Regions from separate parts of the Bacillus sp. Marseille-P3661 genome, predicted to be linked through region 1. Evidence: riboswitches for the same ligand, from Rfam matches in the RefSeq annotation. Region 1 holds a riboswitch; the other holds the start of a gene.
The links. A riboswitch is a leader RNA that binds a small molecule or an ion and turns the genes downstream of it on or off. The one in region 1 is predicted to bind S-adenosylmethionine.
Positions count from the first base shown of each region.

Region 2: another riboswitch for S-adenosylmethionine. It lies ahead of metK (methionine adenosyltransferase); the one in region 1 lies ahead of C1724_RS10415 (alpha/beta hydrolase).

Region 1 is NZ_LT965953.1:2,246,515-2,252,876, reverse strand. Features, by position in the region: gene C1724_RS10430 (ketopantoate reductase family protein) at 1-764, shown strand, start outside; gene C1724_RS10425 (3'-5' exonuclease) at 802-1,728, opposite strand; gene C1724_RS10420 (polysaccharide deacetylase family protein) at 1,919-2,515, shown strand; gene C1724_RS10415 (alpha/beta hydrolase) at 2,560-3,336, opposite strand; SAM riboswitch class I at 3,466-3,573, opposite strand; gene C1724_RS10410 (C-terminal binding protein) at 3,930-4,928, shown strand; gene C1724_RS10405 (dihydrodipicolinate synthase family protein) at 4,953-5,870, shown strand; gene C1724_RS10400 (TRAP transporter substrate-binding protein) at 6,212-6,362, shown strand, end outside.
Region 2 is NZ_LT965953.1:619,163-625,524, forward strand. Features, by position in the region: gene C1724_RS02790 (alpha/beta hydrolase family protein) at 1-503, shown strand, start outside; gene pckA (phosphoenolpyruvate carboxykinase (ATP)) at 555-2,141, opposite strand; SAM riboswitch class I at 2,499-2,663, shown strand; gene metK (methionine adenosyltransferase) at 2,931-4,127, shown strand; gene C1724_RS02805 (cold-shock protein) at 4,373-4,579, shown strand; gene C1724_RS02810 (cold-shock protein) at 4,804-5,004, shown strand; gene C1724_RS02815 (DEAD/DEAH box helicase) at 5,525-6,362, shown strand, end outside.

The DNA of each region.
Region 1 (6,362 bases):
CTACATTGGCAAAAGACGTAAGCCAAATTAAAGAACCTGATCTAGTTATATTATCTTTAAAAAATTACCATCTAAATGAAGCTCTACCACAAATTAGTGAATTAGTTCAAAAAGGATCAAAAATACTTCCTCTATTAAATGGTGTAGAGCATCTTGATTTGTTGGTTTCAAAGTATGGAAAGGAAAATGTACTAGGAGGTTTATGCCAAATAGAAACAACACTCAATTCACAAGGAGATGTTGTGCAAACAAGTCATATGCAAGATATTATTTTTGGTTCATTGACCTCAGAAAAGTCCCAGATGGTGAATAAGCTTGAAGAAAAGATGAGAGAAGCTGGCATTACTGTAACATTGTCAGAAAATATTTTAACTGATATTTGGAGGAAATATATATTTATTACATCTTTAAGTGGGATTACATCAGCACTACGCCAACCAATTGGAGTTGCAATCAAGGATGTAGAAACCTTTTCATTTTTACAAGAGATGATTAAGGAAATAGTGGCAATCGCTAAACTTAAAGGAGTTTTTATACCAGAGGATATGGGTGATCAGATTATTCAAATGCTCCAAAATCTACCACCCGCAATGACATCATCGATGCATCGTGATCTTCAAAAAGGCCTGCCACTTGAGTTAGATAGTATCCAAGGAGCAGTTTTGAAATTTGCAGCAGAATATGGTGTATCAACTCCAAATGTAAAGGCACTATATTCATTGCTACATCCTTTCAAGAATGGTTCTATCATTGAGTCTGAATGAAAATTAAAAATCCGAAACATTAGTTCATTTCGGATTTTTAAGCTGTTAATTTGTGGAGTGGTTTAATTAATTGCTCATGAAGGATGACAATTTTTGAGCCGTATGAAAGGTGATACTCATAATTAGACATCAGTTCTAGATAAAAAGATAGTAGTTCTTTTACCCACTCAATGATCTGGCTATCGTATAGCCCAGCACGATTAGTAATAATGTTTTCGTATTTATGAACTATTTTTTTTGTCCGTTTAATCAGTTTTTTTGCATCTCTTATTTTATGGATAATCTTTAAGTCTGTTAAATAATCCTGAATATCTTGCTTAAATTGGTATTTCAACTCGGTATTAATGTCTATCGCACTAACATCTTTGTCAATAAAAATGAATTGTTTTAACATGATAAGCTCTGACTGTTTTGGAGCTTGTGTAAAGTTAATATATAATTGTAGTGTATTATAGGAATCGTACATTGGATTATGTGTTTCGCCAACAAATTCCAGGTTATATAAGCCTAACGCATTTTCAACAGAGTGATTTGTTTTTGATACCTTTTTCGTGAAAATTTCCTGAAAATCGATATAGCGTTTTTCAATTTTGGCAATCGTACTTACAGGGATATTATGCATTTGGGCATCGTGTTGTAAACGTAATAAATCACTTGTTGACCAAGAAAAAAAGCGGGTTTTTTTAACTCCATTAATCCAATCTAAAAATTGTCCAAACACTGTTGGGAAACCGTTAGCTTGGTCCAAATCAGAGTCTTGAATACCCGTTAATGATTTGCAAAAATCACTTAAAGGTTCTAAAGTAGTTGGACGTATATATTGATCAAAAGTTTCTATTTCTTTAGTTTGAAGGTCATATTTAACAGCACCTAAACGTATGGCTTCCATTTCTGCGAATGGCATAGCACGCTTTGAGCAAAGCATTTCAAAATCAAAAAATACATATTGTTTGATAGTTGCCATTTTTTCTCCCCTTCCCTAACATGATATTATAAATGGCTTTAATCTTATAGATAAAGTAAAAAGTTTTTCCAATTGAATTCCAAATTACAGTGATTCTATTAAGCTAGTTAAAAAATTCTGTGTAGATGGGATAAATCACAATCTAGGAGTGAATTTTATGAATAGTCCTTGAGTAGTTAAAAGTGAGATCGTGTACGATCTTAAAGATAACCGCTGGTTGACTAACGTATCACAAATGAAAAATAACAACGATAAAGTTGTATTGACATTTGATGATGGTCCAAGCAGGAACTTAAATACAATCTTAGATATTTTATTAAAAGAAAAGGTGCCTGCTGTATTCTTTTGGCAATCTCGATTACTTTATGAAAAACGGCCTTGGAAAAGAGTGCTCGCAGAAGGCCACAGGATTGGTACACATAGCATTAATCATAAAGATCTAGTTAGATTGTCATATAGTGAGCAGTACAGACAGATTAAGAGTAGTAAGAAGTCAATTGAAAAAATTACTGGAGAAACAGTTTCTTATTTTAGACCGCCGTTTGGTAGATATAATGACGCAACATTAGATATATTGGAACGGTTACAGTTAACCCCAATTATGTGGGAAATTTCATCATATGATTGGGAATTAAAGGAACAGCCTTATATGATTGTTAATAATGTTGTTGAAAATAGTAGGCCAGGCTCGATTGTTTTACTACATGAGCTAGAACAAACAGTGGTGGCTTTACCCCATATTATAAAAGGCATACGTGCTAAAGGTCTAGACTTCTGCACTTTTTAATTCGAACAGAAGGGATGAGAGTATTTAAATCAAAGTATAAACTCCTACTGGAGGAGTTTATACTTTTGTTTTTGGCTTTTAACATCGGTAATAAAATCAATAGTGTGATTAATGATGATATTTTTATCATAGTCCATAGATGCTACATGGTAGGAATTGTTCAGTATCTTTATCATCTTATGTTGCGATTGGACACTATCATAGATAAAATCCGTACTTATTGGTGGTACAACATGGTCAATAGAGGATTTAAAAAGTAAAAGTGGGCACGTTACCTGGTAAAGTGTCTTTTTTGTATGATCAATTACGGATAGTAATTGCTTAATTGAATGTAATGGTACCTGCTCGTAAGTGATTTCGTTTACCGCTTGGTCTTTGATATCAGGGGTACCTTCATGAATATATCTAGGTGACTCAGCGCCCCTATAGATTTCATATCCGGGTACGTGGATTGCAGCATTTATAGTAATAACTCCACTTACATCCTTAAGTATACTTGCAAGGTGCAATGCAAGTATGCCACCCATCGATTGACCAATTATGAAAACTTGGTCACATTCTTTTTTTAATGTGTTATATGCATCTATACATTCGTTAATCCATTCGTAATAGCTTATAGTATTAAGGTCTGTATAATGTGTGCCGTGACCTTTTAATCTTGGAGCTAAGACTGTCAATCCCTTTTCAGCATACTTTTCTCCTATATATTGAACGCTTTGTGGCGTTCCAACAAAGCCATGAAGTAGTAAAATACCAGTATTATTTCCTTTTATATAAAAAGATTCCGCACCTTTTAGTACATTATATTCATTTGGTATCATCTAAATCTCTCCTCTTTAAGTTGTTTAATTGTTAAAAAATCATTTAGAAAACTATATTAAAACAAGGGCATTAGAATTTAAGAGCATATAAAAAACCCCTTTGCGCGGTTGCAAAGGAGTTTTAACATTACGTCATCATCCAAAGCAATTGGCTTTGTTGGTAGGAGCACCTTTTCCATTTAAGGCTGGTTGCTGTGGAGTCAGTGAGCCAAATCTCTCGTCCACTCTTGATAATCTATATTGAGTTTTCCGATTTATTTAATCGGTTTTATTCTAACATGATGAAATCTGCATGTCAATTAGCAAATTTTAAATATAACAATCCTGCAGTAAACAAGATACGAGGTACATATAATCCTGAGTAATTAAAGGCGTAGTGGATAAGGAATTAATGAATTGTGACAATCTTAAAAACTCATTCAAATTTATTGATAAAAAAAATAAATTACTATAAAATAAGAATAGTTTTTAAATATTCAAAACTCTGTTTTATTATATAGAACAGAGTTAGTCGCATTTTCAGGAGAATATTTTAGACTAAACTACATAATACTAGTCGCAGAAAGAATATATGTAATTAGGAGATGAATCAGTTGAGTAAGTTTAAAGTAGTTATTACAGATTTTGAATTTTCCACGTTAGCACCTGAAGAAGAAGTGCTTGCTACTGTTGATGCAGAGTTAATCCGTGCACAATGTAAAACAGAGGACGAAGTGATTGAAGCGGCAAAGGATGCTGATGGTATCCTTAATCAATACGCTCCGATTTCTAGAAAAGTGCTTGAAAGCCTTCCAAATTTAAAAGTTGTCTCACGCTATGGTGTTGGTGTAAATACAGTTGATATTGCAGCAGCGACAGAAAATAATGTTATTGTAGGTAATGTCACAGATTATTGTATGGATGAAGTTTCAGATCATGCATTCGCACTATTAATGTCTTGTGCTAGAAAAACAGTAGTATTAAATAATGAAGTTAAACGAGGAAATTGGGATTTTAAAGTAAGCGTACCAATCTTCCGTCTAAGAGGACGTGTGTTAGGCTTAGCCGGTCTTGGCCGTATACCTCAAACCTTGGCTAAAAAAGCTCAGGCATTCGGTATCAATGTCATTGCATATGATCCATTCATACCTGAACAAGTTGCTAATGATTTAAATGTAAAGCTAGTAACTCTTGATGAACTATGTGAGCAATCTGACTATATATCTGTTCATACACCTTTAATGGAGTCAACTCGTGGCTTAATTGGAGAAAAACAATTCAAGTTAATGAAAAAAGAAGCGATTATTATTAATACTGCTCGAGGTCCTGTTATTGACGAGCAAGCGTTAATTAAGGCGTTACAAGATGGGGAAATTGCAGGAGCAGGTTTGGACGTTCTAGAACAGGAACCTATTGCAAGTGATAACCCATTGTTAAAAATGGATAATGTTGTATTAAATCCACATGCTGCTTGGTATTCTGAAGAGGCAGAGTTAGAATTGAAACGAAAAACAGCACAAAATATCGCCGATGTATTAGCAGGATATTATCCTACTTATTTGTTCAATAAAGAAGTAAAAGAAACAGTAAAACTAAAAGAAAAGAATAATTAGTCTATTTTGGGAGTGTAAAAACTGATGAGTACGAACGTGCTGTTTAAAGGTATTATCCCACCGGTTTCAACTTTGTTTACTAGCGATGGTTCTTTAGATACTGCAAGTATGAAAAAGCTAATTGATTATTTAATCGATTCAGGAGTCAATGGTCTATTCTTTTTAGGTACAGGTGGCGAATTCAGTCAAATGTCAACTGAAGAAAGAATGGAAGTAGCTTCGTTTGCAACTAAATACGTAGCCGGTCGTGTTCCTGTTCTTATCGGAACAGGGGGTACGAATACTCGTGAGGTAATAGACTTATCAAAACATAGTAAAGAAGTAGGGGCAGATGGTGTTGTTATCGTCAACCCTTTTTATTGGAATTTATCTGAAGAAAACTTATATAAACACTACTCAACTATTGCCGAATCGGTAGATACAAACATAATTTTTTATAACTTTCCTGGATTGACTGGTCAGGATCTATCTCCGGAGTTTGTTCTCAAGCTTGCTAAGAATCATTCTAATATCGTAGGTATTAAAGAAACTGTTGATACAGCTGGACATATTCGAGAAATGATCTTAACAGTAAAGGCTGAAAGACCTGATTTTGCAGTATTAACTGGCTTTGATGATCATTTATTGAACAACTTAGCTCTTGGAGGCGATGGTGCTATTTCTGCCAGCACTAACTTTGCACCTGAACTACAAGTTGGTATATATCGAGCCTTTCAATCAGGTGATTTTGCGAAAGCAACGGAATTGCATCGCCGTTTAGCATATTTACCACTTATGTATAAATTAGATACACCATTTGTGAGTGTTGTAAAAGAAGCGATGCGTTTAACAGGTAGAGAACTGTCTTCAACATACGTGTTGCCACCTGCAAACCAACTTGCGGAAAGTAAGTTAGAGGAGCTTAAAACTATTTTAAGTAAAGCTGGACTCTATAAAAACTAATAGTGACAAAGAAATCTGCTATTCAGTAGATTTCTTTTTTTTGTGTAAAGGATTCAGATTTATCAGTAAATTATCCCGAGAAAATAAATGGATTTTTTATTCAAAAAATTCTTGCGAGTGAAAGCCTTTTCAGGTATTATTGATTTATCACCTTTTGAAATGCAAAAAGGAAACGGTGTTTTATAATATAAAACATTCTATTTTTTACATGTTATGTAAAACGGTGTTTTATATTACAAAACAATGATTTCGAAAGGTCATGAAAGGAGGGTAGGCGATCAAGGCTGGCTATATCAAACTACTAAAATAAAAGATATAAGATGCAGGAGGGGTTCATGTCTATGAAAAAGAAAATTATAAGTGTACTTATGATCTTATCATTGTTTTTATTAGCAGCTTGCGGAGGTGGTTCTAGTACATCAACTGGTTCTTCTTCAGAAGGTGAAAGTGCTGGAACTGAATCTAGTAGTGGTGAAAAGAAAACACTTCGTG
Region 2 (6,362 bases), 1.6 Mb from region 1:
TCGGTGGAGAAGACCGAAAAGATGCATTATATGCATTAGATCTATTAAAACAACATCCACTTGTCAATAATGAAAAGCTCCATGTATTTGGTTTTTCACGTGGTGGAGTAATGGCGCTTACTGTAGGAATAGAACGGCCGGATATTACGTCGCTTGTGACTTGGGGGGGCGTATCAGATATGGCCCTTACCTATCGTGAGAGAGTAGACTTAAGAAGGATGATGAAAAGAGTAATTGGTGGCACACCTGAGAAGGTTCCGGATCGATATAGCTGGAGAACACCTCTTAATTTTATCGAAGAACTAAAGGCTCCAGTATTAATTATTCATGGTGCTAAAGACCAAAATGTCTCGGTTGATCACGCCTATTTATTAGAAAAAAAGTTACTAGAGCATAACCATCCCTTTTCTAGTTGGATATATCATGATCATACACATTATTTCCCACCACAAATCAATCGGAAGGTAGTACGTGAATTGACAAAATGGATGAATGAAAAATAAAAAAAGAAGGTATACTACCTGTGAATACAGGCAGAATACCTTCTTTAAAAATTATTTTACTAATGGACCAGCGTTTTTAATATCTTCTGAGATACCTGAGAACTTGCTGAAGTTTTCATTGAATTTTTGAGCTAATTCAGTTGCATTTTGTACATATGCAGCCTCATCAGCCCATGTTTTCATTGGTTGTAAAACTTCATCAGGTACACCTGGGCAGTGTAAAGGAATTTGTAATCCGAAAATAGGGTCTTGTACAGTCTCAACAGCATCTAATTCTCCTTCTAGTGCTGCGCGAACCATCGCTCTTGTATATGAAAGATTCATACGTTTCCCTACACCATATTCTCCGCCAGTCCAGCCAGTGTTAACAAGAAAAACACTTGTCTGATATTGATCAATTTTTTCTCCAAGCATTTCTGCATAAACTGAAGCTGCTCTTGGTAAGAAAGGTGAACCGAAGCAAGTAGAGAATACAGCTTGAGGTTCTGTGATTCCACGCTCAGTTCCAGCTAATTTACTCGTATATCCACTGATGAAGTGGTACATTGCTTGTTCTTTAGTCAAACGACTGATTGGAGGTAATACACCACTAGCGTCTGCAGTTAAAAAGATGATTGTATTTGGATGGCCAGCAATACTAGGGTCTACAATATTATCAAGTGCTTGCATAGGATAAGCAGCACGAGTATTTTCAGTTAATGTAGCATCATCATAATCTGCTATTCTACTATTTTCATTAAGTACAACGTTTTCTAAGACAGAGCCAAAACGAATAGCATCCCAAATTTGCGGTTCTTTTTCTTGAGAAAGATTGATGCATTTTGCATAGCATCCGCCTTCAATGTTAAAGACACCGTTGTTTGACCAACCATGCTCATCATCACCGATTAAGCGACGAGTTGCCTCAGCAGAAAGGGTTGTTTTACCGGTTCCAGATAACCCGAAAAATAAAGCAACATCACCCTCTTGGCCAACGTTAGCAGAACAATGCATTGGTAAAACATGTTTTTCTGGTAATAAATAATTCATTACTGAAAAAATTGATTTTTTCATCTCGCCTGCATATTCTGTACCACCAATTAGGACAACTTTGCGTTCAAATGAAATAATAATGAATGTTTCTGACGCTGTACCATCAACAGCAGGATCAGCTTTGAAGTTTGGCGCAGAAATAACTGTAAATTCAGCTTCATGTGTTTTAAGTTCTTCTTCTGTAGGGCGGATAAATAGCTGGTGTGCAAACAGATTATGCCAAGCAGATTCATTGATTACTTGCATTGGTAAACGGTATTTTGGATCTGCACCTGCGAAACCCTTGAAACAGAATATTTCGCCTTGAACATGTAAATAGTGCAACACTTTTTGATATAATGCATCGAAAACCTCAGGTGAGATTGGTTGGTTAACGGAACCCCAATCAATGCTGTCTTTTGAAGATGCTTCTTCAACAATAAATTTATCTTTTGGTGAGCGGCCAGTGTATTTTCCAGTAGTTGCACAAATGGCTCCAGTTGACGTTAAGACGCCTTCTCCGCGGGCTAAAGTTTTTTCAACTAATACTGGAACTGAAGGATTATGATGTACATTTGCCCCGCTAAGTACATCCTTTAATTCGATGCGATTGCTAACTGAATTCATAAACAAAACCATCCTTTTTTAATTTTAGCTTATTCTTATTCTTTATGTTGATTAGTATAACATATTCAAATTAATAGTCTATACTATTTGTGATTTCTTTCACTGATTTGTTAATTTTTTTAATTTTCGGTTTAAATATAGCTTATGTCATTTGAACTCGTAAAGTGAATATGGTTGCTTATATAATAAGGAAAAAATTAATCAAAACTATTCAATCTTATATATAAAGGAGATAACGATTTGTCCAAATAGCATAACCTATAAGGCCAGTATAAGTATTTCTAATTTTTTCTATTTTTGGTGGATATTAATTGACAAGCTGTATACCCTGCGATATTATAGGGCGGAACGGATACTCTCTTATCCCGAGTTGGTGGAGGGGGACAGGCCCTAGGAAACCCGGCAACCGAGACTATTAATGGTAATTTAATTTTTACTCATAAGTAAAAATTAATTGAACAACCTAATAATAGTTATAAGGTGCTAACCTGTGGCAAGGCAATTCGCCTTGAACGATAAGAGTGAAAGGCTAAGACATTTCAAACCTTTCCTCAAAAATGGAAAGGTTTTTATTATACTATCTGAATTAATATGTTATTCCGGATGATAGTATAAGGAAAACTAAAGCTATGCTAAAGGACTTACAGAGCAAGTTTTTCTAATGTTAATCACTAATCACTAAATCAAATAGCAAAAGCCATAATCAAGTTTGTTATAACCACCTCTTAAAAAAGGGAATGAGTACCGTTAACTTGATAATCGATTTTTAATAGGAGGTACATTAAAAAAATGACAAAAAATCGTCGTTTATTTACTTCGGAATCAGTTACAGAAGGACATCCAGATAAGATTTGTGACCAAATATCAGATTCCATTCTTGATGCAATTTTGGCTAATGATCCTAATGCACGTGTAGCTGCCGAAACATCTGTTACTACGGGGTTAGTTTTGGTAGCTGGAGAAATTACGACTACTACATATGTGGATATTCCCAAAATTGTTCGCGATACTGTGAAAAATATAGGCTATACTCGTGCAAAGTATGGATTTGACTATGAAACATGTGCAGTATTAACATCAATTGATGAACAATCACCAGATATAGCCATGGGTGTAGACAAAGCATTAGAAGCACGTGAAGGACAAATGACTGAAGAGGAACTTGATGCAATTGGTGCAGGAGACCAAGGCTTAATGTTTGGGTTTGCTTGTAATGAAACACCTGAATTGATGCCACTTCCTATTTCATTAGCACATAAATTAGCACGTCGTTTAACAGAGGTTCGTAAAAAAGATATTCTTCCTTATTTACGCCCTGATGGTAAAACACAAGTGACTGTAGAATATGATGAAAATGACAAACCAAAACGCATTGATACAATTGTTATTTCTACTCAACATCATCCGGAAATTACTTTAGAACAAATTAAACGTAACTTAATAGAACATGTGATTAAGCCGGTTGTTCCAAGCGAGCTTATTGACGAAAACACAAAGTATTTCATTAACCCAACTGGCCGCTTTGTAATTGGTGGTCCTCAAGGGGATGCTGGTTTAACAGGTCGAAAGATTATTGTAGATACTTACGGTGGATATGCACGTCATGGTGGGGGTGCTTTCTCAGGTAAAGACCCTACAAAGGTTGACCGATCTGCTGCTTATGCAGCTCGGTATGTTGCAAAAAATATTGTTGCGGCAGGACTTGCTGAGAAATGTGAAGTGCAACTTGCTTATGCGATCGGTGTAGCACATCCTGTTTCAATTTCGATTGATACATTTGGAACTGGTAAAGTTTCTGAAGAAAAATTAGTTGAAGTTGTTCGTAATAACTTTGATCTACGTCCAGCTGGAATTATTAAAATGTTAGACCTACGTCGCCCAATTTATAAGAAAACTGCTGCATATGGTCATTTTGGTCGTACTGACATTGATGTGCCATGGGAAGCTACAGATAAGGCTGAAGCTCTAAAAAGTGAAGCTTTATAATATTTTTTTAAGAGGATAAAAAAGCGTTAGTGGCGCTACTTTTTATCCTTTTTCATATTTTTTTAGAGATATTTTTAGCTTCTTGGTATAAATGCCAATTTTAGGTTATAATGTAATAAAGGGACCAATATTTATATCTACTTATTATAAACTACATCACGATGTGTTGTTGTTTTTATAATAAGTTTATTTTTTTACTATAGGTAGGTTCATTATTGAGCCTAATCAATGGAAGGTGTGTTGAAATGGCATTCGGTAGAAGAAACGTTGAAGAGGTTGTCACAGAGGAAACAAAAGTATGGGAATGTACATCCAATGAGTGTAATTGTTGGGTTAGGGATAACTTTAAAAGTAGTGAACAGCCCGTGTGTCCTATTTGTGAAAGTGAAATGAGCGAGACGACCAAAATGTTACAAGTTGTTGAAAACCATAGTAAACATAATTTCAAATAAAAGTAAAAAGAATTGACTTTATTAAAGATATACGATAGTATTTAAAGTACGCTATTAAGTTCGTTTATTAATAATTTGGATATACCTCGTAAGTCGTAACTACAGAAGTGTGGGCGATTTTTATGTTGTCCTCTTCTAGTTACGACTTTTTTGATGCTTGTAACGGAAAATTATGTAAATAAACACTTATGGTGATAATTATAATATAATGGAGGAATTTTCCCATGGTAGCAGGTAAAGTTAAATGGTTTAATGCAGAAAAAGGCTTTGGATTTATCGAAGTTGAAGGTGGAGATGATGTATTCGTACATTTCTCAGCTATTCAAAGCGAAGGCTTTAAGTCTTTAGATGAAGGCCAAAACGTTACTTTTGAAATCGTTGATGGAAATCGCGGACCACAAGCTGCAAACGTTCAAAAGGCATAATTGACTGTAGATAAAGGGTGATACTTTTCTCTAAAAGTATCACTTTTTATTTGTAAGAGAAAATGTATTGTAAGATAATGGCTTATATTTTAATCTAATTTGGGCTAGAGCTTTTTAACTTCGGCTTTCATACATTACCTTCTTGAAAAATCTTCTTAGTTTATTCAACTTTTTTCTTCTAATTTAACAAATCATTCCAATTGTTTAAAATTATTTACTAAAAAATCTTTGGAGAGAGGAGTCGCTAGAAGTAAGTACTTGTTTTTGGTTTTTTAAAATCCTGATTCATAGTGGCGCGGCCGAGGAGCCGTAAAGATGGGAGAGAGGTAGGGCTTCCGTTGTTTTAGGTTTCAACCAAATAATTTCTTAATTTTTAATGAACATTAGGAAAAAATAATAAGAGGTAATGCTAATGGTCTTTGAATTAACATACATTCGAAAAGGCTATGTTCTGCTGAGGACAAGAAATAAAAGTAAATTATATGTAAATAATATGTAAAAAAATAAGGGGGAACTTTTTATGAGTAATTTTAATGATTTTAATATCAGTAAAGAAGTTTTACAAGCTTTATCAAATATGGGATTTGAAGAGCCGAGTCCGATTCAAGCTGAGGCAATTCCTATCGCGATAACTGGTAGAGATATGCTAGGTCAAGCCCAAACTGGTACAGGGAAGACAACAGCATTCGGTGTTCCGATTATTGAACATGTTGATTTAAGTATAAATACAATTCAAGGTCTTGTTCTAGCTCCGACGCGTGAATTAGCGGTACAGGTGGCTGAAGAATTGAATAGAATTGGCCAAGTAAAGGGTGTACGTACGTTGCCTATTTATGGTGGACAAGATATTAATCGCCAAATAAAAGCTCTAAAGAACAAACCGCACATTATTGCAGCGACACCAGGAAGATTGCTTGATCACATTAAGAGGAAAACGATTCGATTAAATCAAATAAAAATGGTTGTTTTAGATGAAGCGGATGAAATGCTTAATATGGGATTTATCGAAGATATCGAGATGATTTTAAGTGAAATTTCAAGCGATCATCAAACGATGTTATTTTCAGCAACTATGCCTAAACGAATTCAAACACTATCTGAAAAATTTATGGATAACCCTGCGCTAGTTAAAATTAAGGCGAAGGAATTAACTGTCAAAAATATTGAACAACATTATATTGAGGTTCAGGAAAAGAAAAAGTTCGATGTACTATGTAATCTTTTGGATATCCAAGATCCTGAGCTTGCGATCGTCTTTGGTCGTACTAAGAAACGTGTAGACGAACTTGTGGAAGGGCTTATTAAACGCGGATATTCGGCAGAGGGCATTCACGGTGATATTCCTCAAGCAAAAAGAG